DNA from 2 places in the Peptostreptococcus anaerobius 653-L genome. Region 2 is predicted to be linked to the other one. Evidence: riboswitches for the same ligand, from Rfam matches in the RefSeq annotation. Region 2 holds a riboswitch; the other holds the start of a gene.
The links. Region 2 has a riboswitch for lysine ahead of HMPREF0631_RS07780 (Na+/H+ antiporter NhaC family protein). Riboswitches for the same ligand answer to the same signal wherever they lie in the genome.
Positions count from the first base shown of each region.

Region 1: another riboswitch for lysine. It lies ahead of HMPREF0631_RS01680 (DapH/DapD/GlmU-related protein); the one in region 2 lies ahead of HMPREF0631_RS07780 (Na+/H+ antiporter NhaC family protein).

Region 1 covers NZ_ADJN01000015.1:98,530-119,109, forward strand. The annotation lists gene HMPREF0631_RS01660 (amidohydrolase) at 1-726, opposite strand, end outside; gene HMPREF0631_RS01665 (MetQ/NlpA family ABC transporter substrate-binding protein) at 858-1,700, opposite strand; gene HMPREF0631_RS01670 (methionine ABC transporter permease) at 1,850-2,515, opposite strand; gene HMPREF0631_RS01675 (methionine ABC transporter ATP-binding protein) at 2,502-3,566, opposite strand; T-box leader at 3,703-3,962, opposite strand; lysine riboswitch at 4,217-4,393, shown strand; partial or broken gene HMPREF0631_RS01680 (DapH/DapD/GlmU-related protein) at 4,488-4,751, shown strand; gene HMPREF0631_RS01685 (M20 metallopeptidase family protein) at 4,920-6,077, shown strand; gene alr (alanine racemase) at 6,097-7,215, shown strand; gene lysA (diaminopimelate decarboxylase) at 7,238-8,533, shown strand; gene HMPREF0631_RS10100 (hypothetical protein) at 8,773-8,979, shown strand; gene HMPREF0631_RS01705 (hypothetical protein) at 9,000-9,539, shown strand; gene HMPREF0631_RS01710 (sensor histidine kinase) at 9,624-10,568, opposite strand; gene HMPREF0631_RS01715 (ABC transporter permease) at 10,607-11,443, opposite strand; gene HMPREF0631_RS10105 (hypothetical protein) at 11,436-11,768, opposite strand; gene HMPREF0631_RS10110 (ATP-binding cassette domain-containing protein) at 11,792-12,349, opposite strand; gene HMPREF0631_RS01730 (response regulator transcription factor) at 12,482-13,189, opposite strand; gene HMPREF0631_RS01735 (hypothetical protein) at 13,449-13,757, shown strand; gene HMPREF0631_RS01740 (hypothetical protein) at 13,887-14,327, shown strand; gene HMPREF0631_RS01745 (indolepyruvate oxidoreductase subunit beta) at 14,515-15,099, opposite strand; gene HMPREF0631_RS01750 (thiamine pyrophosphate-dependent enzyme) at 15,119-16,906, opposite strand; gene adhE (bifunctional acetaldehyde-CoA/alcohol dehydrogenase) at 17,258-19,891, opposite strand; gene HMPREF0631_RS01760 (metallophosphoesterase) at 20,314-20,580, opposite strand, start outside.
Region 2 covers NZ_ADJN01000063.1:10,167-21,613, reverse strand. The annotation lists gene HMPREF0631_RS07815 (YhgE/Pip domain-containing protein) at 1-1,748, opposite strand, end outside; gene HMPREF0631_RS07810 (ABC transporter ATP-binding protein) at 1,988-2,773, shown strand; gene HMPREF0631_RS07805 (ABC transporter permease subunit/CPBP intramembrane protease) at 2,763-4,769, shown strand; gene HMPREF0631_RS07800 (iron-containing alcohol dehydrogenase) at 4,805-5,971, shown strand; gene HMPREF0631_RS07795 (GntR family transcriptional regulator) at 6,214-6,594, shown strand; gene HMPREF0631_RS07790 (ABC transporter ATP-binding protein) at 6,584-7,312, shown strand; gene HMPREF0631_RS07785 (hypothetical protein) at 7,306-8,154, shown strand; lysine riboswitch at 8,270-8,437, shown strand; gene HMPREF0631_RS07780 (Na+/H+ antiporter NhaC family protein) at 8,569-10,329, shown strand; gene HMPREF0631_RS07775 (GlsB/YeaQ/YmgE family stress response membrane protein) at 10,504-10,740, shown strand; gene lexA (transcriptional repressor LexA) at 10,848-11,447, opposite strand, start outside.

The DNA.
Region 1 (20,580 bases), on a different contig from region 2:
AGCAACTACAGCATCCCTGCCCAAATGAGGCGTAGATGCGTGGGCACCTTGACCTAGAACCCTTATCTTAAAAATATCACAAGATGCACTTTGGGGACCCTCTGTAACTCCTAATTTACCTACTTCTATATTAGATGCTAAATGGGTTCCAAATACAAAGTCAACATCATCTAGGTGACCTGCTTTTACAAACTGTCTAGCTCCAGCCCCTATCTCTTCAGCCTGCTGAAAGGCCAATTTTACTATCCCACCAAATTCTCCCCTTCTCCTATTAAGTATCTTGGCTGCACCAAGTAGGCTAGCAGCATGGGCATCGTGACCACAAGCATGGCATAGTCCCTTATTAATGGAAGAATATTCTATGTTCTTATCATCGTTTAACTCTAGGGCATCAATATCCCCTCTCAAAAGTATAGTCCTTACTCCTTTTACTCGTTGGTCTGTCAAAAGAGGAGACCCAGAAATTTCTCTTCTATCTCTTGATTCCAAGTCCTTCTCCCCCCTTATAATGGCTAGGGTTCCTGTTTGTCCTACACCTATATAGTCAATACCTTCCTTTTCCAACTCAGACCTTATATAGGCACAGGTATTATATTCTTTTAGGCTAGGTTCTGGATTTTGATGGAAATACCTCCTGTGCCTTACGACCTCGTCATATATTTCAACCACATCCTCATCTAGGCTTATCTTTATACCATTTATCTCTTTTTCAATTCTCTTAGTCATAATCATTTCCTCCCTCTATTTCATCTATGTTATTTGTATTTTTGTCTATTACAACTGGATGACCATCATAGTATGGAGATCATCCAGTCGTAGCCAATAACTTGGCTATCGACCTCTTTTAAAAAACTCGACTACTTATTTTCCCAAGCTGGAATTGATGACCCCTTTGAAGTTTCTTCTATAACTTTCTTTACATCATCAGCCTGGTAGGCAGCTACTATCTTTTTGAATATCTCCTTGTCCTTGTCAGCCTTTCTTGCCACTATAATATTTATATATGGCTTAGAATTTTCGTTTACTGGTTCTAAGAACTTAGCATCCTTGTTTGGAATAAATCCCGCATCTACAGCCATTCCTGAGTTGATTACAGATAGGTCAACATCCTTCAAAGACCTAGCTGTCTGGGATGCATCAACAGGTGTAATCTTTAGCTTTTTAGGATTTTCTTTTATGTCATTTACAGTTGCTAGGTTGCCTGCCTTTTCATCTAACTTGATAAGACCTGCTGTCTGTAATAAGACTAGGGAACGTCCCTGGTTAGTTACGTCATTTGGTATTACTATACTTCCACCCTCCTTGATATCAGTCGGTTTTTGAAGTTTTTCTGAATATATTCCAAGCGGTGCTATAACTGTGTCCGCTATAGGCTCTAGGTCGCTTCCCTTTTCCTTGTTGTAATTTTCTAGGAATATCCTGTGCTGGAATGAATTTAAGTCTATATCCCCATTTACAAGGGCATCATTTGGTTGGTTGTAGTCAGTGAACTTTACTAAGTCAAGCTTGATTCCATCCTCTTTTTCAAGCTTCTTGGCTACATAGTCCCATACATCTGTATCGCTGCCTACAAGACCTATCTTTACTGTTTTCTTATCTGCTGAATCCGCCTTTTTTGACCCACATCCTACTGATGTAAGTGCTATTGCTCCAACTACTAATGTCAATGCTAGTCCTTTGATTATCTTATTTGTTTTCATAATTTTACCTCTTTCTTATTATAATTTATAGTTTTTAATTTTATTGACGACTTATTTTTTTAACGATTTAGTCTTTATTAATTGCTTAGTCTTTATTAACGACTTAGCCTTTCTTGATTACCTAGTCTTTATTAATTACTTAGTCTCTATTAATGAATAATTCTTTTTATAATTACATTCCCTATGTATTGTATTACAAATACTATGACCAATATTATCATGGTAGACACTAGGGTCACATCGTTTTGGAACCTATTGAATCCTTGGGATACGGCCAAATTTCCCAGACCACCTGAGCCAACAGCTCCAGCCATAGCTGTCAGACCCACAAGGGATATAAGTGTAAGTTGAGACACCCTCACTAGACCTGCAAGGCCCTCTCTTAGGTAGACACCAAATATTATTTGCAGTGGTGAATCTCCCATGGACCTAGCCGCCTCTATTATACCCTTGTCCACTTCAACTAGAGAATTCTCAACCTGCCTTGAAAAGAATGGAACAGTTCCACATACAAGGGGTACTATAGCTGCTGTAGGCCCTATAGTGGTTCCCACTAAAAACCTAGTAAATGATGCCACAAGGGCTATGATTATGACAAATGGTATAGACCTTGTTATATTGACTAGCTTGTCTAGGACTGAGTATATTTTTTTGTTTTCAAGTATTCCTCCTTTCCCAGTGACTACAAGAGCAACACCTATTGCCAATCCCAAGATGCCCGCTATAAGAGCTGTGACCAGGGTCATATAAAGGGTCGCCCTCGTCTCGATTAGAAATTGTTCCTTTATAGCCAGTGAATTTTTAAAGTAGCTCATGTTTTACCTCCCTAAGATTTATTTCATCAACTATAGCTCCCCTGTCTGCTAGGTGGACTATAGCCTTGTCCAAGTTTATTTTTTCTCCTTCCAATATAAGCCCCAAGTTACCAATAGGTTGACCACCTATCACCTCTATATTGCCCCAGATTATATTGGATACTACAGAATAGTTTTTGAGTAACTCTGCCACAACCGGCTCCTGAGATACCTGACCAATATATACCAGCTTGACCAACCTCTTTGTAGGGCCTAGATTTTCGGTTACTGGTAACTTTTCAACCTCTGTTAGAAACTCGTCTGTATGGTTGACCGTCTGAATAAAATTCTTGGTCACCTGACTGTTAGGTCTAGCAAATATATCAAATATATTCCCCTCTTCTACAACCCTACCTAATTCCATGACAGCCACTCTGTTACATATGGATTTTACAACCTGCATCTCGTGGGTTATAAGGACTATTGTAATTCCTAGGTCCTTGTTGACCTTCTTCAGTAGTTTGAGGATCTGTCCAGTAGTCTGAGGGTCTAAGGCTGATGTTGCTTCATCACACAAGAGTATGTCAGGATCGTTGGCAAGGGCCCTAGCTATTGCCACCCTCTGCTTTTGTCCACCCGATAATTGAGATGGATAGGAATCTGCCTTGTCTCCTATATCCACTAAGTTGAGTAGGTCTTGGGCCTTTTTCTTTCTTTGGACCTTGGATAGACTACTGTTTTTTAGGGGATAGGTTACATTTTCCAGAACAGTCCTTGAATTCATCAGGTTGAAATGCTGAAATATCATTCCTATCTTTTCCCTCTTTTTTCTGAGTTCCTTGCCATTCAAGTCCAGTATATTTTGTCCTCCTACTATGACCTTGCCAGATGTTGGCCTCTGAAGAAGATTTATAGTCCTTACAAGAGTAGACTTACCAGCCCCACTAAATCCAACTATACCAAATATATCTCCCTTTTCTATTTTGAGGTCTACCCCATCAACAGCCACAACCTTTTTATTATCCTGTTCAAACTCCACCCTTACATCTTCTAAACTTATCACTATACTCATCCTCCAATCTAATACTGACTACAAGTGGACTATAAAGATTTCCACCTTAGTCTTGTTAATTTTCAAAACTCAACTTGTCAATTTAAATTTAACTCCTAAAATTACCAATAAAAAAAGTCCCTTCCAACTATTAGTTGAAAAGGACGTCATAAACGCGTTACCACCTTTTTTCGAGATACCTTCACAAGTACCTCCTCATCAGGTACACCAAGTAAATCGAAAATATCTTCAAGTACTATCATACCCTAGCGCTATAACAGGCGCACCCGTCTGAGCCTAAATATCGACCCAGAGTCTCAGAGACCATGTTCACTAGCTTAATCTTCCTCTGCTCTCACCAAATGCAGATTCTCTGTAAAAAACGCTACTAGCTACTCTTCTCTTCAAAGACTTTATTTTCTTAAATTTATTATGTTTATGATTATATAGGCTACTAGATATATTGTCAATACCTTTTTGAAAATTTATTTTTGGTTTACTTTTTCTATTTTCTGTTCATATTCTAAATGCCTTGTTTTTACACGCTTTAAAAAGCAAATCACAATGAAAATTTTTTAACAAATCGTTTGCCGTCTGATAAATCATTTTTTTCAAAAAAATACCCTTTACAAATCCTAACAATAGGTCTATAATAAAACTCAACTTAATATTAAAAGGATAGAGGCGCAATCAACATCAGTAATAACAGACCATGTAGGCAAACTGTCTGTTGTAAAAGGGGCGATTGCCGAAATTAGGGTCACACTGCCTTGTGATTTTAGTTGGAACATTGGTTAATAGCCCTTGTTCTGTCATTATCTAGATGATAATGGAGAGCTAACCGCAAAATTACTAGTAATAATGGTTCAATCTATATGATTGCCGCTTTTTATGCTATGTCAAGACAAATGCAGGTTTTCTCATTTGTCTTTTTTTTATATGGGTGCAGTACTTGCTGGAGTTATAGAGCCAGCCAATGCCAACCCAGTAGTAGTAGAAGACAATGTCCTAATAGGGGCCAATGCAGTCATACTTGAAGGGGTCAGAATCGGCCAAGGGTCTGTAGTTGCAGCTGGTGCTATAGTCACTGAAGACGTCCCAGCAGGAAGCGTGGTAGCTGGTGTACCAGCCAAGATTATAAAGAAGACCAACCAGGTTGAAGGTCAAAAGATCAGCATAATAGATGCCCTTAGGTCCCTAGACTAATAAAAACTCAGGCCTAGATTCATCAATAGGGTCAATATAGAATTAGAAAAATATATCTAGAGAATGGTTATAAATAATATATATACAGAATACAAAATATATAATAGAGAATAAATAAAAGAATAAAAAATAAATAATGAATAAAAAAGAAAAGAGAATATAGAGTATATGAGATTCACAAAAGTGGAAGATATAATCAGGTGGAGACGTCATATCCACCAAAATCCTGAACTATCAAAAGAAGAGTTCAAGACAACAGAATACATAAGGGAAGAGCTAAGGTCCATGGGGCTTGATTATGAAGAGGTCGATGGTATGCCTACTGCTACTATAGCCTACATAGGGACAGGTATGGACAGCGCAAAGACCATCCTACTTAGGGCCGATATAGATGCCCTTCCAATAAAAGAGGAAAACGACATAGATTTTAAATCTTGCAATCCGGGAGTTATGCACGCTTGTGGCCACGATGCCCATGCTGCTATGCTACTAGGGGCAACACGTGAAATTCTAGGCCTTAGGTCAGAGGGTAAATTAAAGAACAACGTCCTAGTAGTATTCCAGCCTTCAGAAGAGTCTACAGGTGGAGCAAATGTACTTATAGACTCCTACCCCTTTGAAAAATACAGTATAGATGCAAGTTTTGCCCTACATATAAATCCAGACTTTGAAGAGGGAGTAATAGCGACTCGACCAGGCCCTATAATGGCATCTTGCAACGAGTTCACAGTCAAGATAGTCGGAAAGTCAGCTCATGTAGGCATCAGGGAAAATGGAATAAATGCCATAAACGCAGCAATCCAAGTCTACCAGCAGTTTCAGACAATACCTACCTATGACCTAGATTCAAAACACACCAACATAATCCACATTGGCAAAATGAATGTAGGAGAAGTTATGAACTCAGTTCCAACAAATGGCTATATGGAGGGTACCATCCGTACCTATGATATGGATGACCTTGAAATATCAAAAAAGAGAATGCAGGAAATATGCCAGGGGGTTGAGCTATCGACAAGAGCTAGTATAAACCTACATTTTGAAGATGGCTACCCTGCCCTACTAAACGATAAGGACCTAATCGACTTTGTAGCAAGTACAATTGAAAAGTCCGGGGCAAGGTCCTATATCATGCCAGATCCCTACCTATTAGGAGAGGACTTTTCATTTTTCAAAAATGTATCCCCTATATCCTACTCTTTTGTAGGTATAAGAAACGAAGATCTTGGCTATACTTCTGGTCTTCATACACCTTGGCTTCAGATGAGAGAAGAGGCCCTAGTATATGGTGTAGACTACCTAGTCGAGATAGCAAAGACCTACTAGCCATAGAGGAGGTTACAATATGCAAAAAATCTACAATAAACCTGAGTCTAACCCTAGACTCACAATAGACCTAGATGCCCTACACAAAAACGCCCGCCACCTAATAGGTATGACAGGAGGTGGGCTTATAGCCGTAGTAAAAAATGACGCCTACCATTTCGGACTTGAAAGAGCAGTAGAAACCTTCTACCAGGCCGGGGTCAGGTTTTTTGCTACAACTAGTCTTAGAGACTCTATACGTATAAGAGATCTCTATGATGACGTAGATATATTTATGCTTAATCCATGTAGGGACTTTGATAGCCTAAGAGACTACTCGATCACAGCTACCCTTGCTAGTCTAGATTTTCTAAGGGAAAATAAGGACTCTATGCATGATATATCCTACCACCTAGAATGGGCTGGTCAAATGAGGAGGTCAGGTTGTAGGTCAAAAAAAGAAGTATTAGAAACAATAAGACTGGCCAAAGAATCAAACATAAAATTAGACGGTATATGGACCCACTTTTCTTGGGCAGATGAATTCGACCAAGAAAACTCCTACGAAAAAGAAAAATCAGACTGGTTAGATATACTGGAGTCTGCCCAGAAAATCCATAAATTTAAGGTTGTTCAGGCCCAAAACTCAGCCTCACTCCAAAGGGATGGCTTGTTGGATAATCACAGCCATGCAAGGGTTGGTATCAGCCTATACGGTTGCCCACCCTACAAGGGAGCTGACCTTACAAACAACCACCATGCACTGACACTTTCAGGTTCCATAATATCAATCAAGGACCTTGAAATAGGAGAATCAATCGGCTACTGTTCATCCTTCAAGGCAGACAAAAAATCAAGGGTGGGTGTCATCAATATAGGTTATGGAGATGGCCTTCTTAGAAAAAGGGTTATGGGTCATGACGTTCTTATAAATGGCAGAAGATACCCCCTAGTATCTATGATGATGAGCCACACTATTGTATTGCTAAACGAAGATGATAATAGTGTAAAAGTTGGTGATCAGGCTATTTTTTACGGTCAAGATATACCTGTATACGAGTATACTTTCAAGGGAGTCGGAGCAAATTCCGAACAGATATCACCTCTTAACTTCCAGACTCTTGATCTAATCTACCTACCAGTAAAAAATAGACTTTGAACAGGCTTTAGAAAGGAATAATATGCAACTACACGGAAATTCAAAAATAAATCAGAATGGTCAACTTGAGATTGCCGGCATCACCAGTATGGACCTAGTAGACCAATATTCTAGCCCCCTATTTGTATACGATGAAGACCTAGTCACAAACCAATGCAGAAGGTTTCATAGTGTGCTTGAAGGCTCTGGCCTAGACTACCATATATCCTATGCCAGCAAGGCCTTTATCTGCAAGTACCTTGTAGGGATTATGGCTGAAGAAAATATGGGCTTGGACGTTGTGTCGGCTGGAGAATTATACAATGCCCTGAGTGCAGGTTTTGACCCTCAGAAAATTCACCTACACGGAAACAACAAGACGGACTTTGAGATTGAATATGCCTTGAAGGAAGACATAGGTTGCTTTGTCATAGATAGCTTTGACGAAGTAAAAAGGCTAAACCAAATTGCAGGTCAAATGTCTAAAAAGCCTAGGTGCCTACTAAGGGTTACACCTGGTGTAGAGGCCCATACCCATGAGTATATATCTACTGGAAGTACCGATTCCAAGTTTGGTCTTAATATAGACAATGGACAGGCATTTAAAGGAGTTGCAGACATACTCCAAGCAGAAAACCTAGACCTTATAGGTATCCATTTTCATATAGGGTCTCAGATATTTGGAACGGAAGGAACTAGAATGGCTGTAGACAAGGTATTTGGGTGGTTCGCTAAACTAAAAAAAGACCTAGACTACACACCTTCTGTCTTGAATATTGGTGGAGGATTTGGCATTAGGTACACAGATGAAGACCTGTCATATCCTATAGAAACAGCCCTTGATGAAATCATCAGCTGCCTAAAGGATTCATCTAAATCCAACAATCTTCCAATACCTCAATTGTGGCTAGAACCAGGTAGGTCAATAGTCGGAGAGGCCTGCACTACCCTATATAGGATTGGAACTATCAAGGAAATACCTGATGTAAGGACCTATGTATCAGTAGACGGTGGTATGAGTGACCATATAAGAACTGCCCTTTATCAGGCAAAATATGAAGTTGCTCTAGCCAACAAGATGACTGCACCTATATTCGGACTATATACACTGGCAGGAAAGTGCTGTGAGTCAGGAGATATCATAGCATACGATGTAAAACTCCCAATGCCTGAAATTGGAGATATAGCTGCTGTGAGCTGTACAGGAGCCTACCACTATTCAATGGCGTCAAACTACAATCAAATGCCAAGACCAGCAGTAGTATTCGTAAAAAACGGCACTTCCAAGCTAGCTATCAAAAGAGAGTCAATGGAAGACCTGATTAAAAACCAATTATAAATATACTTGAAAAAATCTTAATTTTTTATTAAAAGTATATGATACTGGAATAAAAATTAATGGAACTTTTTATACTAAGGATGAGTTTTCAATATTATTAAAATCATCTAGGGAAATTCCTATACGACAAAAAAGAACTGCTCTTACAATTCCCGCCGCAGCTGGTGCTTATTTTATTCCTGGTGTCGGTCAGGTATTGATCACAACCACAGGAATCGTTATCTTGGCAGGGGCAACCATTGCCACTGGTACTTGGGTATCAAATAGAATTATTAGCTATTTCAAAGAACACACTAAAAACAAACGAAAGAGTACACATGATAAACATACAAAACCTCGTCCAGGAAGATCCAATGAAAAGAAAAAAGATCCTAAAAAGGGTTGGAAACCAAAAAATCAAAAGAAACCTCAGCAACCTAGAAAAAGAAAGAAACACTAATTTATAAATACTTTATGGAGGTAATTTATGAACACACAATTTAAAAAAAATTGTTTGATGGAAATATATACCGAATGTGACGAATCATTTTTGGTTGGATTTTATTTATCTAGTTTTGACGAATATTCTTTATTTCATTTACTGGATGAACAAGGTAAAATAGATGGCATATATTTGATAAAAAATAAATTTATAAAAAATACTAACTACGAAACAGAATATTTAGAAAAAATAAATTTATATGCTGAATTTTGGAAAATCAACTCTGATAAGAACATCTTTAATATTGGATTAAAACAAAAAAATATTTCAAATATTGGAGATATCTTGAAATATATAAAAGAAAATAAGATTATATCAAGTTTTAAAATAAACAAGAAAAAATATATAATAACGGGATATATAAAATCTATCAATAAAACAAATATTGAAGTGCAAGAAATAGATCTAGAAACAGCTAAAGAATTTGAAACAACTTCTTATTTTCTAAAAGATAATATTTTGTTAATAGAAATAGATAGCGTAAATAATAGATTATTAGATTATGCCCATCTAAAAAATCATTAGTCTGAGTACATAAAATTTTTTCTGTAAATTTGCCGGTTAAACCTATTAATTTTGCCCCCCTATGTTTAGGGGGGGGAACACCGGTTAATTATCATCATTTTTCACACATAAACTAGACCCTAAAAAATCGATAGTTACTGTAAACATTCCATCTTTTACATCAACCCTGATATAACCGTCCATTTTTTCAATTAATTCTTTAGTTATAGCTAAACCCAATCCCGTAGACCCACTATGTCTTGATGCATCAACCTTATAAAATCTATCAAATACTCTTTCTACATCTATCTTTTGAGATTCATCAATTCCATTTGCTATTTTGAGTCTTGTATATCTCTTTTCAGTATCTTTGCACTCAATATCTGACAAACTAATCTCAAGTCTTTCATTACCATGTAGAAGTGAATTTCTAAATAAGTTATCCAATATCCTAATTGTAATCTGCCTGTCCCCATATATAAAAATGTTTTCCTCAAGACCATGCAAATCAACATCTATATTTTTTTCTTCCAGTTCCTCATAAATGTGGGTAAGATTTCTAAATACCAACCTACTCATGTCTATTTTTTCGTATACCAATTCAAGTTTTTTCTCCTGTAACTTTGCATATAGATATAATTCATCAAAGATATACTTCATAGCCTCTGTACGCTCTCTTATCAGAGAAATATACTCCTCTTGTTCCCCATTCATATCTGTATCTTCTAACAATTGAACATACCCATCTATGCCTGCTAGAGGCGTTCTTATGTCATGTGATAAATTTATAACAGCCTCTCTTACTATGGTATTTTTATTTCTAACTTCATAGCTATCTTTCCTATATTTTTCCAAAACACAATTAATGGAATTTATCAGTCTACTTATCTCCTTACCTGGACCTATGCTCGTTATTTTTAGATTAGAATCCTCTCTTTCTAAAAACGCAAGCTGACGACAGATATAGTCTATCTGTCGTCTAAATGCTATCAGGTAAAATATTGAAACCATACTTATTATTAAAATTATAATCAACAAAAACAGTATCATATACTTCCCCCCAAAAATTTACATTCATTACTATCGTATTACCTTACATCACGTTTTGAAAATACCCTAGTTGTGATAAAACTCCATACAAGTATCCATACAATTGCCAAGATTGTTACAAATAAAAGATGATCATATACCTTGTTATCACCTACTAACCAAGATTCTAGAGAATAAAGACCTATATTAAATCCTTTTACTCCTACAAACTTAGTTATTGCATAATTTATACCCGTATATATTGATCTACTCATTCCTAGTGACAACAATACCGTAACCAATAAACCTACATATGCTGAATTGACCAACATAGTAATGGCCACTGCAAATATACTAAATGCCGTCAACAAAAGATACTGTACCACGAAGTTATATATCAAGGTTGATACATCACCCAACCTCAACCAATCGCCTAATATTATCTTACCTATAGCAAAATCAAATACATAGTACATGGTTAAAAATGCCAATGTTATCATTCCTGTACTTATAAATTTGGCAAGAGCAATATGCTCTCTTGATGAAACTGCACCTGCTATATTCTTCCTAAATCCCTTTTTATTGTCAGCACTCGAAAACATGATTATTGAAACGACTGCCAGTAATACAGTACCTCCCCCTAAACCATTTTCTGTTATATGTCTATTCAAATCCATCCCCTTTTCTAAATAGGTTTCTGAACCATTATCAAGGGCAATCGCAAAACCAGTATCTTCGGGAGATGTAGCCGTTCCTATTGAGGCACCTGCCCCTTGGTTAATAGTCATCTGTTGCATAAGACAGGCAAATAATGCATATATAATTACTGCAACTGCAAGCTTTAACCACATTCCTTTTACAAATCTATACCTGTCCATCTTCACTAAATTAAACATTTGCACTACCTCCTACCATGTCCAAATAAAACGATTCTAAGTCTTTAGACTCCATCGCAAGTCTGCGCACAGCAACACCATTTTTTGCTAGTTCTATTGATATGTTGTCTGCCTTATCAAAATCATCGTATATATGGACCAGTTCATTGCTAATCACCTTATATTTTTTAATACATAAAGAATCTAAAACTGGTATTGTTTTAGCTGTATCAGAAACATCTAGTATCATCACTTCCTCACTTTTAGACTCCAACTCTTCCTTTGTCATCTCTGCTACTAATTTTCCACCTGATATAAAACCATAACTTGTAGCAATCCTAGACAATTCTTCCAAAAGGTGACTAGAAATTATAAATGTGATATTTTTTCTCTGTTTAATTTCAATATAAGCTCTCTTATTTCAACTATACCCTGTGGGTCCAAACCATTGATTGGTTCATCCAACAATACTAGATCTGGATTTCCAACCATAGCCAAGGCTATACCCAATCTCTGTCTCATACCTAGTGAAAATCCCTTTGTCTTCTTCTTTCCTACATTTTCCAATCCAACTAAATGAAGCAACTCATTTTCATGCCCCTTACGAGTAACTCCCTGTGCTATAGCCTTTAGATGCAAGTTATCCCATGCACTTAAATTTGGAAATATGCCCGGCTCTTCAATCAATGCACCTATATTGGTATTTAAGTGCATGGCCTCCTTTCTCCTTTTTCCATAAAAGAGAATTTCCCCACTAGAGGGTTCAGCAAGATTTGCTAACATTCTCAATATAGTGGTTTTACCTGCACCATTTTTACCAATTAAGCCATATATGTCTCCTTTTTTTATTGAGAGATTTATATTTTCAGCAGCCTTTTGTTTTCCGTATACTTTTTCTAAATTTGTCGTCTGAAGTATATAATCCATAAAATTCCCTTTCTTAACTACTTTATATTATTTGTTATAATAATATAATACTCTCGTAATTTTAAAATATATCAAGCAAAGTTTAAAGAAAGTTTAAAGTTTATAAAACCACTTACTCATACACTCTAGATTTTACTTGGATAGTCTAAATCCAATTCCCCATATTGTGTCAATATAAGGTTCATCTGAAAATTCTCCTATTTTTTTCCTTATATTACTAATGTGCACACTTATAGTCCTATCATCTCCTGTATATATTTCACCCCATATTATCTCATAAATATCCTGTTTTGAGAAAATCCTTTTTTGATTTTTCAAAAATAATTCTAATATTTTAAATTCATACTTTGTCAAAATTAACTCTTTACCACATACAAATACATCAAAAGTTTCCGGAAATAATTCTAAATCTCTATATCTTAAAACATTTTCCATATTTTCAGCCTTATTATCTAACTTGGACACCTGAGAAATTCTAGCCTGTACCCCAATTCTCGCAAGCAGTTCTTTATTATCAAAAGGCTTTGTAATATAATCATTGGCTCCAGCATCAAGCAGTTTCACCTTGTCAACAATGTCACTTATAGCTGACACTACAATTACTGGTACATCCAAAATATCCTTTATCTGGGGCAACAACTCATATCCATCTATTCCCGGTAAAAATAGGTCCATTATTATGATATCTATTTCCTCTTTTCTTGATTGGCAATTGAGTAGACCTTCACTTCCTGAATAAGCTTGAATTACACCAAATCCATTCTTCTCAAGCACTCTTTTTTCAATATCGTTTATACTCACATCGTCTTCTATAATTAAAACGTTTAATTTATTATTCATAAAAACTATCACCACCTCTAATTATATTCTATACCATAAAAAACTAAATTTAACTAAAAATAATAAAAAATACATTCTAAATTGCAATATCAATTCATATGATTATAAAAACAGGAATTTAAAATTCATGTATTTTTGTATTGACATTTTATTCCAATCATTATATCATTAAGCTAAATATAGACATATTTATTGTCTTAATAATATATTACTAATTATTTTTTCTCGTGTATTTGCATTGTAGAAAGGGGACGTGTTTATGAAACTTAAAAAGGGTTTATGTCTTGTTTTGTCGATGTCAATTTTGATGACTTTTACTATTCGCTCTCATGCTCAGGACAAAGAATTTATAAACATTAATATAACCACTGAAGAAGAACTGTTTAATGATAATGATATCAAATTATCTAGAAGTAGCAGCAGTCCCTCAGTTAAGGATGACAATTTGGACGAATTAACACGAAAAAGAGATTTTTTGATAAGAGAAAATTATAATGTTTATAGAAACAAAATAAAGTCAGGAGCAATCGGGTATAACAAATATTTTAAAGAAATGCTAGATTCATAATACGGCATTAGTAACTTTTTCACTAAAAAATTTGTTGATTCTAGTAATAAGGATATCTTAAAAAAAGAAATCTTATTCATAAATTTCATGAATAATAATGATTGTACATTTATAAACGTACAAGGTTTTTTGCCTAGTTACTACAGTTCTTTTGAGAGCCTTGTTTATAGAAATAATAACGACCAAAAAGATCTTGTTAAACAGACTAAGCAGATGACAGAAGAAGAGTTAAAAAAATTATTTGAATTTTATCTAGAAAATATAGAAGATTATTTGAATAGCACAAAATCTAGCGTAGAATCTGTGTATCAAACTGTTTACCCTATAGGTATAGATAATCTTAGTGATGACTTTGAGAAAGACATAAGAAATAAGTACAAAGAAAAATCTCTTGAATATGCTGGAGAAGATTCAAGAATAAAGGCTTTTTTTGAACTGATTAATAAAGATGATACAGACAAGTTAAATTTTTATATAGATTCTAAATTACAATATCAAATATCACATTTTCCTCCGATAGCTTTGAATTTTAAGCTGTATAATAATATATTCTGCAAAGTAACAAAGTGAAATACATTCTTACAGTAGAAATAACACTACAAAAGTGTGAATCTGATACTGTTAGGAAATGCTTATAAAAAACAACGAAGCTGGTGTATCTTTTCACTCACCAGCTAACGTTGTTTGAATCCCCATTAATCTTATTTAACAAAGATCCCAAAATTTTCTATAAATATATATTCTTTAATCTAAGCTACTATTTAGCCATCTCTCTACCGGCTGCAAATGCCTTTTTATTTAGTTCAACAAACTTTTCAGGAACACTAGACACTATAGCCTCTATCCATTTATCTTCTGGTATATCCTCTACAAACATTGAGCAAACACCTAGTAAAACTATGTTTGCAGCTGATTTATTTCCTAATTCAACTGCCTTAGCTGTACAGTCTTCAAATATGACCCTACCGGCATATTTATTTAATTCTTCTTCTATATCGGTAGCATATTCTTCTACACCCTGCTGGACAAGAGTTGGAGCCATCTCATACCTGTTTACTATAGCTACTGATGTGTCTTTCTTTAGCTCTTTTCTAAATCTTCTACCCTCTAGGGCTTCAAAACCTATCAGTATATCCACATCTCCTGGTCTCACGTTAGGAGAAAATACTTTTTCACCTATTCTTATACTTCCCCATACCTTACCACCTCTTTGTGATAGGCCTACAACGTCATTAGTCTTTACGTCAAGTCCTGCTAGATGGGCTGCCTGAGCTATTATCTTGGTAGTCATTACAAGACCCTGACCACCTACACCTGCTAAAATTATATTTGTATTTGCCATTTTACTTACCTCCATATACCTACTTAGATTCTTTTCTCTTTATTGCACCAACTGGGCAAACTTGAGCACATATACCACAACCTACACACTGGTTTGGATCTATTGATGATTTTAGTTTTTCTATACCATCATACTTCTTCATTCTTAGAGGAGGACAGTTAGTTTTGATACAAGTCTTACATCCTATACATACTGTTGGATCTACTTCAAATGGAGTTTCTTTTACCTTGTATCTCAAGGCACACGGTCTACTTGTTAATATTACTGATACACCCTTTCTCTTAGTAGCTCCAACGATTGCTTCTTTTGCTTCTTTGTAGTTGAACTGGTCTATCACCTGGATATCATCAAAGCCCATATTTCTAAGAGTCGCCTCTATAGATATATCCTGGCCTGTCTGGTCCATATGAAATGACTCACCTGTTGGCTGACCACCAGTCATGGCTGTTGTAGCATTATCTAGGACTATCATAGTGATGTTTTCGTCGCCCTTTAGCTGGTACTGTAGGTTGGCAAAGCCTGGTATTCCTGAATGGAAGAATGTACCATCGCCTATTACACCTACTACTGGCTTGTCTACATCACCTTGCTTGTCCATAGCATATCTTAGACCCTTTATGATACCAAGAGATGCACCCATACTGATATTTACCTTTAGGACTTCCCATGGGTACAATAATCCCATTGTATAGCAGCCTATATCTCCTACAACTGTCACCTTAGACTTTTTCAGTATATCGAATACTGGTCTATGAGGACATCCTGCACAGAATAATGGACCTCTAGCTGTAGTGTCGTCCTTGGCTGGATCTAGTAGTTTCCTTTCCTTTAGGACACCTATCTTTACTAGGCCTTCTTCTATTACTTCTGAGTGTAGTTCATTAGTAAAGCTGAAATACTCCTTACCTACACAGTCTATACCATTTAACTTTAACTCATTTTCAATAAATGGCATCATTTCTTCTATTACTATTACTTTTGAATACTTTTTAGCAAGATTTTTGATCTTGTCTATTGGAAGTGGATATACCATACCTAGCTTCAGTACATCCACGTCTGGACAGACTTCCTTGAAGTTGTAGTAACATATACCTGATGTTATAACTAGGCTATCACTCCCATATTCTTCTAGCTTGTTTATACTTAAATCGTTGGCAGCTTCCTGTAACTTTTCGATTCTTTCTTTCATTGTATACTGGTGCTTAAAGGTATGAGGAGGCAACATACAAGAAAGTGATGGCTTGCCACTGAACTTCGGTCCCATCTTTTCTTCTCTTTGACCTATCTCTACTAGGGACCTAGCATGACATATCCTACTTGTTATTCTCATCATTACTGGCATCTGGTATTCTTCACTGATATCAAGGCCTGCCTTTACATAGTCCTTGGCATCCTGTGAGTCAGCTGGGTCGAATATAGCCATATTGGCAAACTTACCTAGTATTCTATTGTCCTGTTCATTCTGTGAACTTGACATACCTGGGTCATCACCTGATACTAGCATAAATCCTGCATCTATAGGCGACTGAGTAAAACTCATCAATGGGTCCATACAGATATTGACACCAACGTGCTTCATAGTTACAAGTGTCCTAAGCCCACCATAACAAGAACCTATACCTACTTCAAGCGCAACCTTCTCATTCATTGAAAACTCTGAATATATATCATCGCTGTACTCGCTTTTCATAGATTCGATTACATCAACGGTTGGTGATCCTGGGTATGCTGTTGCAACCATACCACCTGCTTCATAAAAACCTCTAGCAATAGCCTGATTACCACTTAATATTTCTTTTTTGCTCATTTGTCCTTCTCCTTTACCTTTTTCGATTTATAAACTCTGTTTTTTAAGTAAAACTTTAATTTCATAATAGGAAATCGTTATATTGCTAGTATACCCAAAATACAGGTATCTAATTTTTTTATTTGTAGAAATTTTCAAATTATTTAATTAAACTCTAAACCAATAAATATCCACATTTAATATTGAAAACTCCAATTTCATCTTGGAAACTTAATATAATTGTGTATTTTGCTATTTAAATTAAACTTTTTGTCATTCGCTTAAAATAAAAATACCACGAGAAAATTATTTTCTCATGGTATTTATAGTGTGTGATATTATAAATTGTAAAAATCTACTCTCTACAGATTACTATTTTCCATAGTAGGCATTTAAGTACATCTCCTTTAGTTCTTCAACTAATGGATATCTTGGGTTGGCACCTGTACATTGGTCATCAAATGCCTGTAAAGCCATGTCATCTATACTATCCAAGAAGGCTTTTTCATCTATGCCGGCTTCCTTGATGGTAGCTGGAACTCCAGTTTCCTTTCTCAAGTCTTCTATAGCCTTTATAAGGTTGTTTACTGTTTCCATGTCATCATTTCCAGACTTAACGCCACAGAATCTAGCAAATTCAGCATATCTTTCAACGCAGTCAGGATACTTATACTGAGGGAAAGTTCCCATCTTTACTGGGGCCTCTGAACAGTTGTATTTTATAACATGAGTTATTAACATAGCATTGGCCACACCGTGCTGAACATGGTGGAAGGCTCCTAACTTATGAGCCATTGAGTGACACACTCCCAAGAAAGCATTAGCAAATGCCATACCTGCCATAGTTGATGCTATAGCCATCTTTTCTCTTGCCTTTTCATTAGTAGTTCCTTCTCTGTAGGCCTGAGGAAGGTATTCGAATATAGATTTACCAGCCTTAAGAGCAAGTCCATCTGCTGGCTCTGACCTCATAACTGATACGTATGCTTCTAGAGCATGTGTCAAGGCATCTATACCTGATGAAGCAGTCAACCTAGGTGGCATATCCATCATCATATCAGCATCTACAATAGCCATATTTGGAAGTAGCTCATAGTCTGCTAGAGGATACTTTATACCAGCATCCTGGTCAGTTATTACGGCAAATGGAGTAACTTCTGAACCAGTACCTGCTGATGTTGCTATTGCACAGAAGTAGGCTTTTTCACCCATCTTAGGGAATGTATATACCCTCTTTCTTATATCCATAAATGTCATTGCCATATCCTTGAAATCAGCCTCAGGATGTTCATACATAACCCACATAATCTTACCAGCATCCATAGCTGAACCACCACCTATAGCTATTATAAGGTCCGGTTCAAAGCTCTTCATGGCCTCTGCACCACGTCTTGCACAAGCTAAAGTTGGATCAGGCTCAACATCAAAGAATGTAGTATGTACAATGCCCATAGCATCTAGCTGGTCTGTTATATTCTTTGTGTAACCATTCTTATATAGGAAAGAGTCAGTCACTATAAATGCCTTTTTCTTGTTCATAACATCCTTAAATTCCTGCATAGCAACAGGTAAACATCCCTTTTTGAAATATACCTTTTCAGGTGTCCTAAACCAAAGCATATTCTCTCTCCTCTCAGCTACAGTTTTTGTATTTAATAAGTGCTTTACACCAACATTTTCAGATACTGAATTTCCACCCCAAGAACCACATCCAAGTGTAAATGATGGTGCTAGCTTAAAGTTGTAAAGGTCACCTATACCACCCTGAGATGATGGAGTATTGACTACTATCCTACAAGTCTTCATAGACTTGATAAACTTGTCTAGTTTTTCCTTACACTTTATAGTGTCTATATATAGTGATGATGTGTGTCCAAGACCACCTTGTTCTACTAGGTGCTCTGCCTTTTGAACAGCATCATCAAAATTTTCATACTTGTACATAGCTAAAATAGGTGAAAGTTTTTCATGGGCAAATGGCTCCACAAAATCTGTTTGCTCAACCTCCGCTATGACTATTCTGGCAGTTTTTGGTATATCAACACCTGCCAACTTACCTAGATTTCTAGGTGATTGACCTACGATTTTACTATTCAATCCACCAGCTTCATTCAAAATTATTTTTCTAAACTTATCTACTTCATCGCCCTTTAGAAGATAGGCTCCCCTGTATACAAATTCATCCCTTATCAAATCATAGTCCTTGGCTGGCACTAATACTGACTGCTCTGATGCACATATCATACCATTGTCAAAAGACTTAGATAGGATTATTGAACTTACTGCTGTCTTATAGTCAGCGCTCTCGTCGATTATAGCTGGAACATTACCAGCCCCTACACCAACAGCTGGCTTGCCTGATGAATAAGCTGAATGCACCATACCAGGACCTCCAGTTGCCAATATTAAATCCGCTTCCTTCATCAATTCTGCTGTAAGTTCTATAGATGGTTCATCAACCCATGCTATTATTCCCTCTGGAGCCCCCGCCTTTACAGCTGCCTCCAATACAGTCTTAGCAGCAGCTATAGTCGATTTTTTTGCCCTTGGATGTGGGGATATTATTATACCATTTCTAGTCTTTAAAGATATCAATGTCTTAAATATTGCAGTTGAAGTAGGATTAGTAGTAGGTATAACCGCTGCTATAACACCAACTGGTTCATATATTTTCTTGATTCCAAAAGCATCATCTTGTTCTACCAGACCACAAGTTTTTGTATTTTTATAGGCATTGTAAGTATATTCAGCAGCATAGTTGTTCTTGATGACCTTGTCCTCAAGAATACCCATTCCAGTCTCTTTGTTTGCCATTATCGCTAGGTCTATCCTTTTGTGGTTGGCTGCAAGAGCCGCTTCCCTAAATATATGGTCTACTTTCTCCTGGCTGAAGCTGGCAAATATATTCTGAGCCTCTCTTACCTCTTTTAGTTTCCTCTCAAAAGTACTTAGGTCTTTTACAATATAATCCTTATCTTCTTGTATTGCTTGGTTTTGCTTTGACATCTCTCTACCTCCAAAATCATAATAATATGGGCCCGTTTTTAAATAAATAGTATTAAATAAGTTTATTATCGTTTATTTATTAACATTATTGTACTCCCACTCTGTTTATTTGTCAACATATTAACTGATAAATTTTATGAATTTTTTATGTTTTTTTGTCAAATTAATAGGGTTTTTTATGATAATTACCTATTAAACCTATTATTTATAGATTTTCAAGCTTTCCTGACTATAAATAATGTTTAATTATAAACAATGTATCCTTTATTTTATAACCTTATCTTTATTTTATTGTTAATTTATTATCCTAAATGTCGAGATAACGATATCCCCTTTAATTATATAAATTTAGCGTAGAAGAGCCAAATAAACATCAGCTATACATCTACGCTAAAAACTACTATATTATATTGTAAATATATCTAAGACCTTATATCAAATTTATTGTGGTCTTTGGGCTCTTCTGAATATATACTCTCCAAATAAGATGCCAAAAAAGTCTTATCACAATACTTTTGCCACAATCTATAGCCATCACTCTTGATATTGAGTTCTGGATGCTCTAACATCCTTCCTGAAAAATATGCTATGCTAGTATCGACCATAAAATTCATCATCTTGTATTTTTCTTCTTCATCTATTTCAATATTCTTTATAACCCTATCCGTCTGATTCTTTGTCGCCCTCAC
Region 2 (11,447 bases):
ATAATAGATAATATTAAAAATAGGGTAAGTCTACCATAGTATTTTTCAAGAGGCTTGTATTTGTCTCCCGGATCAGTAGATATAAGGGTACAAAGGATAAGGGCACCTACCCAGGTTGCTAGAACACTGTAAAATGGAGCCATGGCTGACCCGTAGTTTGCCATCTTGTACAACCTTACTTCCTTTATTTCAACTGGTTTTTTAATAAAATCAGCCCTGTCTAGGATATTGGTTTTTATGACATCATTTATTGTTTTTAGGTCCTTGTTGTTTTCAAGCTTGTCAATCATCTCTAGAGAATCTTTTATTTGACTTCTAAGGAGGTCTATAGAGATTTGAGATGTTCCCAGTGTTGAATCAATATTCTTGTTCATTGAATCCAAGTTATTGATAAAGTTACTAGTTGCTGGGTAGATTCCTTCTGTAGACCTTATAATTGAATCTAGGTCTCTTTGAATATCTGACCTACTTGACTTGGCCTTGTTTAGGGGACCTGTAATTAGGTCATCATAATCAAGTATAATATTATTTATCTTATCGTTTAAATCACTAGTTATAGACGCAACTTGGTCTGTTAGATCAGAGTTTATTTGGTTGCTCCTAGATATCAAATCTATAATGTTGCTTAGCTTTTGACTGGCATTATTTAAGTCAGAGTAGTGGTTATTTAACCTAGCTATTGCTGCATTTAAAATATTCGTATTTCCTGTTGAAAATATATTCATTAGGTCAATAACATTAGACAACCTTGATGATGCCTGGTCTATGTTTGATTTTATTTTACTCACTTGCCTAATAGCTTCCTGGCTGCTTGAGCTTGAAAGGCTTCCAAGACTTTGAGCCAAAGAACTTGACGTATTTATAAGTCTAGATATGCTCTTCAGGCTAGTCTTGACCTGAGGACCTACAGAGTTGATATCTGAGTTGGCCTGGTTAAGACTTGACTGGATATCTGAACTTAGTCTTCTAGAATTATCTAGACTAGTTTTTATACTTACAAGGGTATTGTTGGATGAGGATAGTAGTTTTTTCATGTCCTCATTTGATGACTTGGCATTTTTTGTTACCTTTTCTAGGTTTACAAGCTGTTTGTCTAGGTTTTTGAGGCTGGTCTTCATTGTATCAAGCTTGGGGTTGATGTCACCTATCATGGATGAGGTGCCACCTATTGCCGCAAGCGAAGACTTGCTTATAGTACCTATTAGAATCTCACTGATCTTAGCCTGAATCTTGTTGGCTCCTTGGTCAGTTATCTTTTCAGCTATTGCATTTGTCTTTTCGTTGGTTGTATATTCTATGCTGGCTTTTTTAACATCTTTTCTTGTTATCGATGTTAGATTCTTGGTAAAGTCTTTTGGTATTTTTATTATTGCATAGTATTTACCGGTCTTGATTCCCTTTTGGGCATCTTTGTCTGAGACGAAATTCCAGTCCAAGTTCTTGTTGTTTTTCAAGTTTTCTACTAGATTGTCACCAAAATGTAGGTCTTGGTCCTTAAATTGATATCCCTTGTCATCGTTAACAACGGCTACTGAAAGGTTCTTAGTGTTGCCGTATGGATCCCAGAATGCCTCTATATTAAACCAGGCGTAAAGGGATGGTATAATTGTAAGACCAACTACTATTATGGTCACTATTCTGTTTCTTTTGATTTCTTTGATATCATTATAGAAAATTTCTCTTACAACTCCTATACTTGGAAGCTTGGATATAATGTGTTTTTCAAAGAATTTAGTGTTTTTTTTCATTTTATCACCTGCTTAATCATCACTCATACTAATTTTGAATAAATTCGTGTTCTTTACAAATATTACTAATAGATTATAATACAATTTATCTGCTTTGTAAATAACATAATTATTTTGTTGGTCTTTAGTTTAAAAAGTTTATTTAATTTGACTAAACATATCTTATATGTAATAATTAGATTATGATTTACATATTTATATGCTAAAATATAATTATATTTAATGAAAGAGGTATAAAAATGCTTGAAGTAATGGGTCTTAAAAAGACATTTATAAAGAACGAGCAATATATAAATGATAAAGGAAAGAAGAAAAATAAGCAGGTTGAGTTCAATGCTGTAGATGGAATATCTTTTAGTGCAAGTGACGGAGAGATACTGGGTATACTGGGTCCAAATGGAGCAGGTAAGACAACACTCTTGAGGATGATAGGTGGTATACTAACACCTGATGATGGAAAAGTAATATTTGATTCGGAGGATTCTGCAAAGGACCTAAACAGGTTTAAGAAGAATATAGGCTACCTATCAGGCAATACCAAGCTATACAAAAAGCTTACTCCTAGGGAAATAATGTCTACATTTGCCAGTCTAAATGGCATGACCAAGGAAGAAATAAGTAAATCAATAGAAAATATTGTAGACCTTATGAAGATGGGAGACTTCATTGACAATAGGATTGAAAACCTATCTACCGGACAAACTCAGAGGGCTTCAATAGCTAGGTGTCTTATACATTCGCCAAAGTTGTATATTTTTGATGAGCCTACACTGGGCCTAGATGTCATCTCGAGTAAGGGTATAATAGACTTTATGAAAAATGAGAAGGCTAGTGGCAAGATTGTCCTTTATTCAACTCACTATATGGAAGAGGCTGAGTCTCTTTGCGACAAGATTGTTTTCCTATATAAGGGAAAGATTATAGCTAGTGGAAGTCCCAAGCAAATCATGGAGGACTCTTCAACTGACAATTTGAGGGATGCCTTTATAAAGCTTGCAGATATAGGAGGGGAAAATGAGATTTAATATTATAAAAGAGATATTTAAGAAAGAAATTTTGGAGTTGGTGAGAGACAAGAAAAACCTATTCATGATGTTTATCTTACCCATACTTATGTACCCTCTGCTGACAGTTGGTATATCACAGGTTATGATGGCTAGTATAGACGATATGGGAAAGCAGGAGATAAGACTCTTGATTGACGAAAGTGTAGACAAGGACCTGTACACTTACATAGAAAAAAGCAAGGATAGAAACAAGACAAGGTCCCAAGGCCAGATCAGTATCTACAAGAAGAGTACAGATGAAAAGTATATAAAAGAAAGTATAAAAAAGGAAGACTACGATATAGCCATAAAAAGAGAAGAAAACAATACTTATAAGGTATTTGTAGATACAAGGTCAGACAAGTCTAGTCTCTTAAAAGAAAGAGTTAATAAAATTCTTGATGACTACAAGGACACGAGAGTCAAGGCTAGTATAAAATCAGCTGGATTAGATCCTAAAAATACCCTAAATCCAATATCTTATACAAATGAATCAGTGGCTGAATCACAAGAGGAAGCAAGCGGACTAATAGGAAGGATTATTCCTTTTATGCTCATAATGGGAATACTATCGGGTGCAGTATATCCAGCAGCTGATATGATAGCTGGAGAAAAAGAAAGAGGAACTTTGGAGACACTACTTACCATGCCGATTAAAAATATAGAGCTAATAGCGGGCAAGTACCTATCAGTAGCCTTTACTGCTATAATATCTGCCCTGATGAACCTAGTATCTATGGGTCTAACAAGCTATTACTTCTATATGACTGCCAGCAAGATGATGGACGGTATGCAGATGAAATTTGATATATACAAGATGATAGTGCCGATAATTATAACACTGGTATCATTACTTATGTTCACACTTGTTATATCAGCGATTAGTATGTGTGTGTGCTCATTTGCCAAAAACTACAAACAGGCCCAGGCTTATCTAACACCTCTTATGCTTGTGACTATGATACCTGCCTATGCAAGTATGATACCTATGCTAAAGCTAGACTCAACTACAGCCCTGATACCGGTTGTAAATGTCGTGATGCTCCTAAAGGCTGTCTTCTTTATGGAGGTTAACACTAGACTAGCGGGATTTGTATTGCTATCAAATGTTGCCTATATAGCCATGGCCCTAGCAATACTTTCCAAGATATTCAAGTCTGAGAATATACTTTTCGGAAGCGGCGAGGGTATATCTATTTTAAATGCAAGACGAAATATCAAGCCAAAGTCTATGCCTAGTATAAATGATGGCATATTGATTTTTGCACTTGAGTTTGTATATTTACTTACTCTAGGTTCCTATATACAGGTGAGCTATGGAACTGTGGGTATACTACTTAGTCAGGTCATGATGCTGGGCATAGTAGTCCTATATTCATGGTATATAAGAGTGGACTTTAAAAAGGTCTATAGTCTTAACAAGATTGGACCTAAAAAAGCCCTGTATGGTGTCTTGATTTGGTTTGTCGCCTTTATTGCTATGGGGGCACTTTCTTTACTAATAATGAAACTTTCACCAAGTGCAAAAGAAATCGGTGAACAGTTGAATAAAGTTATATTTGGTGATAATATGGTCTTGAATATAATTGCAATAGCAGTAGCTCCAGCCATATGTGAAGAAGCAATTTTCAGAGGCTTTATCTTGTCTGCATTTTCCAATAAAAAATCAATAGACAAAAAGTACTCAGATGATCCTAGCCTAAGAGAGGGCAAGACATCTATCATGGAAAGAGGAAGTAGCTTTGGGATGTATAGGCTCTTAGAGGGCGATAAGGCAGCTATAATCTTCTCTGGCCTGTTATTTGGTATATTACACGTATACTGGTTCAAGATACCTACTACGGCCATACTAGGTATGTTTTTGGCTATTGGTGTCAAGAAGACAAACAGTATCGGAGCATCTGTTATAGGACATTTTTTAAATAACTTGCTAGCCCTTATAGTGACTAGTATAGGACTGGGAATCATGTGGTAAGGGACTTGGCATATATATTTTTATAGGAGGAAACTATGTATAATTTTAATCTACAGATACCCACAAAAATACATTTTGGTAAAGGAATGGTTGTAAATCTAGGTAAGGATATACTTGAATACAGTGACAAGGTATTGTTGGTCTACGGTGGTGGGTCAATTAAGAAGAACGGCATATACAAGGATGTAACTGATGAATTGATAAAAAATAAGATAGAATGGGTTGAGCTAGCTGATGTTGATCCAAACCCAAGAATAGAATCAGTAAGAGAGGGGATAAAACTCTGCAGACAGCACGACCTAGGTGGAGTACTAGCAGTCGGAGGCGGTTCATCAATCGACTGTGCCAAGGTCATAGCTGTAGGTGTCAAGTATGACAAGGATCCATGGGATTTGGTTGTAGACAAGAAACTTATGAAGGATGCCCTACCAATATTTTCAGTCCTAACTTTGGCGGCGACTGGTTCTGAAATGGACCCCAATGCAGTAATATCTGATATGGCAACAAACCAAAAGTTAGGAACAGGTGCAGCATGTACAGTACCTAAGGTATCAATCTTGGATCCTGAGTATACGTATTCAGTTCCAGTCAAGCACACAGCAGCAGGGGTAGCGGATATTATGAGTCATACATTTGAAAACTACTTTAATACCAATGATGCATATATGCAGGCTAGGATGGCAGAGGCTATACTTAAAACTTGTATTCATTATGGCCCTATAGCCCTAGCTCAACCAGAAAACTACGATGCAAGAGCCAATCTTATGTGGGCATCTACTTGGGCTATCAATGGACTACTTGCCCAGGGTGCGAGCCATGCATGGTCAGTCCATCCAATGGAGCATGAACTGTCAGCCTTTTATGATGTGACTCATGGAGAGGGTCTTGCAGTCCTAACACCAGCTTGGATGAGGTATGTGCTAAACGAGGACAACATAGATAGGTTTGTAGAGTATGGCGTAAATGTATGGGGCATAGACAAAAACCTAGACAAGCTTCAAATAGCTAATATGGCAATAGACCTTACTGAAGACTTCTTTGCAAATAAAATGAATATACCTATGAGTCTTAGCAAGCTAGGTATAGGTAGGGAAAATTTTGAGAAGATGTCTGTCAAAGCTATGAAGGGTAAGGACTCTATAAAGGGAATGGTGGAACTAAGACCGGAAGATGTAGTGAAAATATATGAGATGTGTCTATAGGATTTTGTATTAAATTAAAGTAAAGAATTGCAAAGCGATCATAAAAAGGCTGTTTACATAAATGTAAATGGCCTTTTTAGCTAGTAAATATAGGTAAAAAGAGTGTATTGACTAGTAGTATAATATTATATCTATTATTTTCCAAAAACACCTTGACATAATTCTCTTTAAACTGTATTATTGTATTAAAGAGTTAGTACAATAATACAGTAATACAAAAGTAAATTTAAAGGAGGAAGGACATGGCATACGTTTTTGATAATAACGTGCCCTTGTACCTACAGGTTATAGATATAATTAAAAAGAAAATTATATCTGGTGATTACCAGCCTGGTGACCAGCTAGAGTCAGTTAGGTACTTGGCAGGGGAGTTTGAAATCAACCCCAACACTATCCAAAGAGCACTTTCAGAATTAGAAAACCAGGGACTCCTGTTCTCTCAAAGGACCAGGGGAAGATACGTAACAGAGGATACAAATCTAATTAAAGAGGAGAGGTTCAAGATGAGTCAGGTATTGATAGAGGAGTCGATAAAGGCATTGTATGATCTAGGATTTACCAATGAGGATATACTAGATGCTTACAAAAAAGTTTTGTTCAAGGAGGGTAAAGATGTCAATTAATAGAGTAGAAGTTATGAGTGAAAATACAGTTCTGTCTGTAGACCAGGTTAGAAAATCATACGGTAAAAAGAGTGTATTAAAGGGGATGACATTTGATATAGAAAAGGGCAAGATTGTCGGTTTCCTAGGGCCAAATGGATGTGGTAAAACTACACTAGTAAAATTAATAAACGGTCTTATACCAATAACATCAGGTGAAATAAGGGTATGTGGCTACGACATTGGTAAAGAAACAAAGGCCAGGATATCATACTTACCTGAGAGAACCTACCTTAATAATTGGATGAAGGTAAAGGATATATTAGAGTTTTTTGATGATGTATACGAAGACTTTGACAAGGACAAGGCAGAGCAGATGCTCTTTGATATGAATATCAAGTTAGGTGACAAACTAAAGACTATGTCAAAGGGTACAAAAGAAAAGGTCCAGCTAGTTCTTGTGATGTCAAGGGATGCAGACCTATATATCTTGGATGAACCGATAGCAGGAGTAGACCCAGCTGCGAGGAGCTATATCATGAAGACTATACTTACAAACCTACCAGAGGAATCAAGTCTCTTGATAGTTACCCACTTGATTAGCGATATTGAAACTATATGTGATGAGATAATATTTGTAAATGAGGGTAGGGTGCTTATGCATGAGGAGACAGAGTACCTTAGGGAGAAATACAATAAATCTATAGACGCTATTTTTAGGGAGGAATTCAGATGTTAGGTAAATTGATGAAATATGAGATGAAATCTATTTATAAGTACTTTTTAACTTTGTACGCAATAATTATTATAGGGGCTATAATGTCTCTTACAACTGCACGTACTCAAGTAGCAATACTTGAAAAAATAGGTATAGGATCTTTTGTAGCTTGTTTTGTAGCTTGTATAGCCTTGGGTGTTGTCCAGTTTATATTTACTATCACTAGGTTTAATACATCATTGCTTGGAGATGAAGGTTATCTTATGTTTACAATACCTACATCAACTCATACAGTTATTTGGTCAAAGGCTCTTGTCCTATTGATATTTAATATACTATCAACTATTGTAGTTGCTGGTGCTTTTGTAATGATCTTCCTTGTTAGTACCACAGTTTCTGCTAACAAGATAGATCCAAAGGGAATAGAATTTATACATAATGTATTTAAGTATCCTGGTGTATACCTTGGAATAATAGTGACTATAGTGTCAGTGCTTGTATCCATAATTGACATGATTTTCCTAATATACGCATCATTGTCATTTGGTCAGCTACCAGGCTTAAAGAAGCATAAAAATATATTCGCTTTTGCATTTTTTATAGTATTCAATACGGCATCTACATACCTTTACACTGTGATTAGTAAAGACAGTACACAAGCCTTGATAGACAAATTTGAAACAGCATCAGCACAAAACATTGATGCATCTGCCACTACTGCACAGATGGGAGAAAGAGTGGGGCTAGTAGTAGATTTTATAAGTAAGTTACAGGTAGGATTTATAGTATCTACTGTGATAGAAATAGCAGTATTATATGCTATAACATACTATATACTCAACAGAAAGCTAAACTTAGACTAGTTTGTGGGGGAGTCAATCCTTTACAAAAACTAAAAAACTTTACTAATACTTAAATATTTTCGTGAAATAGCTTGATTTTATGTGTATCTTGTTATATACTAGTAATTGTAAATTAATAGAAGGTAGAGGCGCGGGTCTTAAGAGTAACTGGAGCAAGGGTTAAAGCATCCCCAGTGAAAGGATTATCCGCCGAAGCGTAAGATTTGCTTTAGGGTCTTATTGCTGGGTGTACATATAATATGTGTGCAACTGTCACGGGAAACTGTGTTGAGCTATCAGTTGAGTATGTATTTATCATGCCTCGGATTAGCTCCGAGGTATTTTTATATGCTCATGATATTAGGCTCTGTTTATGAGAGCCACCATAGCTTTTTATTAATTACCATTAATTAAAAGAATATAAGGAGGTTCTAAATGAACAGGAGAAGTTTTAAGGTCTTCATGACCACAATCGCAATTTTATTTATGACAATAGCACCTGCTTTTGCAGCAGACATCGATTCTATAGCAAAGGCAAATGCAGGTAAATTAGGTATAATAACTATTATACCGCCACTACTAGCCATAGTGCTTGCATTCATTACAAAGAATGTTGTTATATCCCTATTTTTAGGTGTATTATCCGGATCTTTTATCCTACAGATGGTAAAGGGAGAAAGCATAATAGCTGCTATACCACTATCTTTTCTAGATTTCATATCTAGGGCACTTGCATCACTTGCTGACCCCTGGAATGCTGGTATCATCATGCAGGTTATGTGTATAGGTGGTGTAATCAACCTAGTAGGTAAGATGGGTGGAGCAAAGGCCATAGCTGAAGCCCTTGCTGATAAGGCAAAGTCTACTAGGGGAGCCCAGTTGATATCTTTACTACTTGGTATATTTGTATTCTTTGATGACTATGCCAACTCACTAATAGTAGGACCTATAATGAGGCCGGTATTTGACAAGATGAACATATCAAGACAGAAGCTTGCATTCGTTATAGATGCTACTGCAGCACCAATAGCTGGTCTTGCAATCATATCAACTTGGATAGGACTTGAAGTTGGTCTAATTCACGATGCATTCAAATCAATAAATGTTAATGTTGATGCATTTGGAGTATTCCTTAGTACAATACCATTTAGACTATATAATATATTAATTCTAGTATTCATAGTCCTAAGTGCTGTCATGGTAAGGGAATTCGGACCTATGAGAAAGGCTGAATATATAGCAAAGAGAAGTCTTGTAAAGACCGATGACCTAGACCAGGGTGTTGAAGAATTAGACGATATGGCACCAAAGGAAGGTATAGAATTAAATGTATGGAATGCAATTATACCTATTGGTTTATTGATAGTATCATCACTAGTAGCCTTCTACTATAGTGGTTATTCTGCTATCATGGCAGGTGAGGACAAGGAACTTATCAAGAGTGTATCTGAGAGCATGTTCTCCTTCTCATCTATCAAGGACTGTTATTCAGCATCTGACGCATCAGTTGCCCTATTCCAGTCAGCCCTATTCTCATCGATAGTTGCTATGATAATGGCAAAGATAAAGAAGATATACACATTATCAGAATCAATCGAAGTATGGATAGATGGTATGAAGACTCTTATGATCACAGGTGTTATCCTAGTACTTGCATGGTCACTATCTTCAGTAATCAAGGAAGTTGGTACTGCTAAGTTTATGATTAACTACCTATCAGGTACTTTACCACCATTCTTACTACCAAGTATAATATTTGGATTAGGTGCTATCATATCATTTTCAACAGGTACAGCATATGGTACTATGGGTATATTGATGCCTCTTGCTATACCACTAGCTCACTCAATCAATCCAGATATGGCATATGTAATAGTATCTACTTCAGCAGTTCTTACAGGAGCAATATTTGGTGACCACTGTTCACCAATATCAGATACAACTATCCTTTCATCAATGGGAGCTGGTTGTAACCATATAGACCACGTTAAGACTCAGATGCCTTACTCAATTTTCACTGCAGTAGTGACAGTTGTAGCTGGTTATATACCTGCAGGTATGGGAGTTCCAGCCTATATTGTATTACCAGTAGCTATAGTAGTTATGGCGCTTGGTATTAGGTTTGTAGGTAAGAGAACTGACATAGATGATAAAGAATTTGAAGCTAAGCTAGCTAAGGAAGGATATAACTTCTAATATTTAAATATAATTCGATATATTTTTAGACACTCATGATATTTTCATCTTGGGTGTCTTTTTTTATAAATTGTGATTTATACATTAATTAAAGGGTATATACATAATAAGAAAAATTATTAATTGGATTTAAATTATAGTTTTTAGTTCTCTTAATAAGTAAGGAGGAATCACATGATTTGGTCAATAATAGTAGGAGCAATCATCGGTGCAATAGCAGGTGCAATAACTAAGGAAGGTAAGTCTATGGGATTTATAGCTAATATAATAGCTGGTCTTGTAGGTTCTTCAGTAGGTCAGTCAGTATTTGGACACTGGGGTCCTAGTCTTGCAGGTATGGCATTGGTACCATCTATATTGGGTGCAGTAATTGTCGTAGCTGTAGTATCATTCTTTATGAAAAGATTATAGAAGTATTTAATGCCAATGACTTCTATAAATAAGGGCATGTTAAGTAACATAGAACAATTAGATATAATAAAAGCCTTCCAAGTGCATAAGCATAAGGAAGGCTTTTATTATATAACCCTGAAAACTCCGCTCACAAGACCTAATATAGATACTTGGCTAGTATCGAATATCATAGGTTGGTAGTCAGGATTTTCTGGCTTTAGTACTATTTTATTGTCTATTCTTTCTAATGTTTTCACTGTAGATGTATCACCATCTATAAGAGCTGCGACCATTTTTCCATTTGACGGATTCTTGTTTGATGGGTCTATTATTATATAATCTCCATCCAAAATACCTGCATTTAGCATGCTGTCACCCTTTACTTTTAGCATAAATGAGCTACCATTCTTGACATATGATGATGGAAGTGCTATATACTCTTCAATATTTTCTTCTGCTAGGATAGGGCTACCAGCAGCTATTTGCCCTACAAGTGGCAGTCTTAGAACCTCATCATTGTAGTTTAAGGAAGAAGATTCCGTATCCCTATCTAATATTTCTATTGCCCTAGGTTTAGTAGGGTCCTTTCTAATATAGTTGTGCGTTTCCAGTCTCTTTATAATGGCAAATACTGTAGATGTAGACTTGATATCTAATTTTTTACAGATTTCCCTTACAGATGGTGGGTAGCCATACCTTGATGAATGGTCTTTCAAATAGGCTAG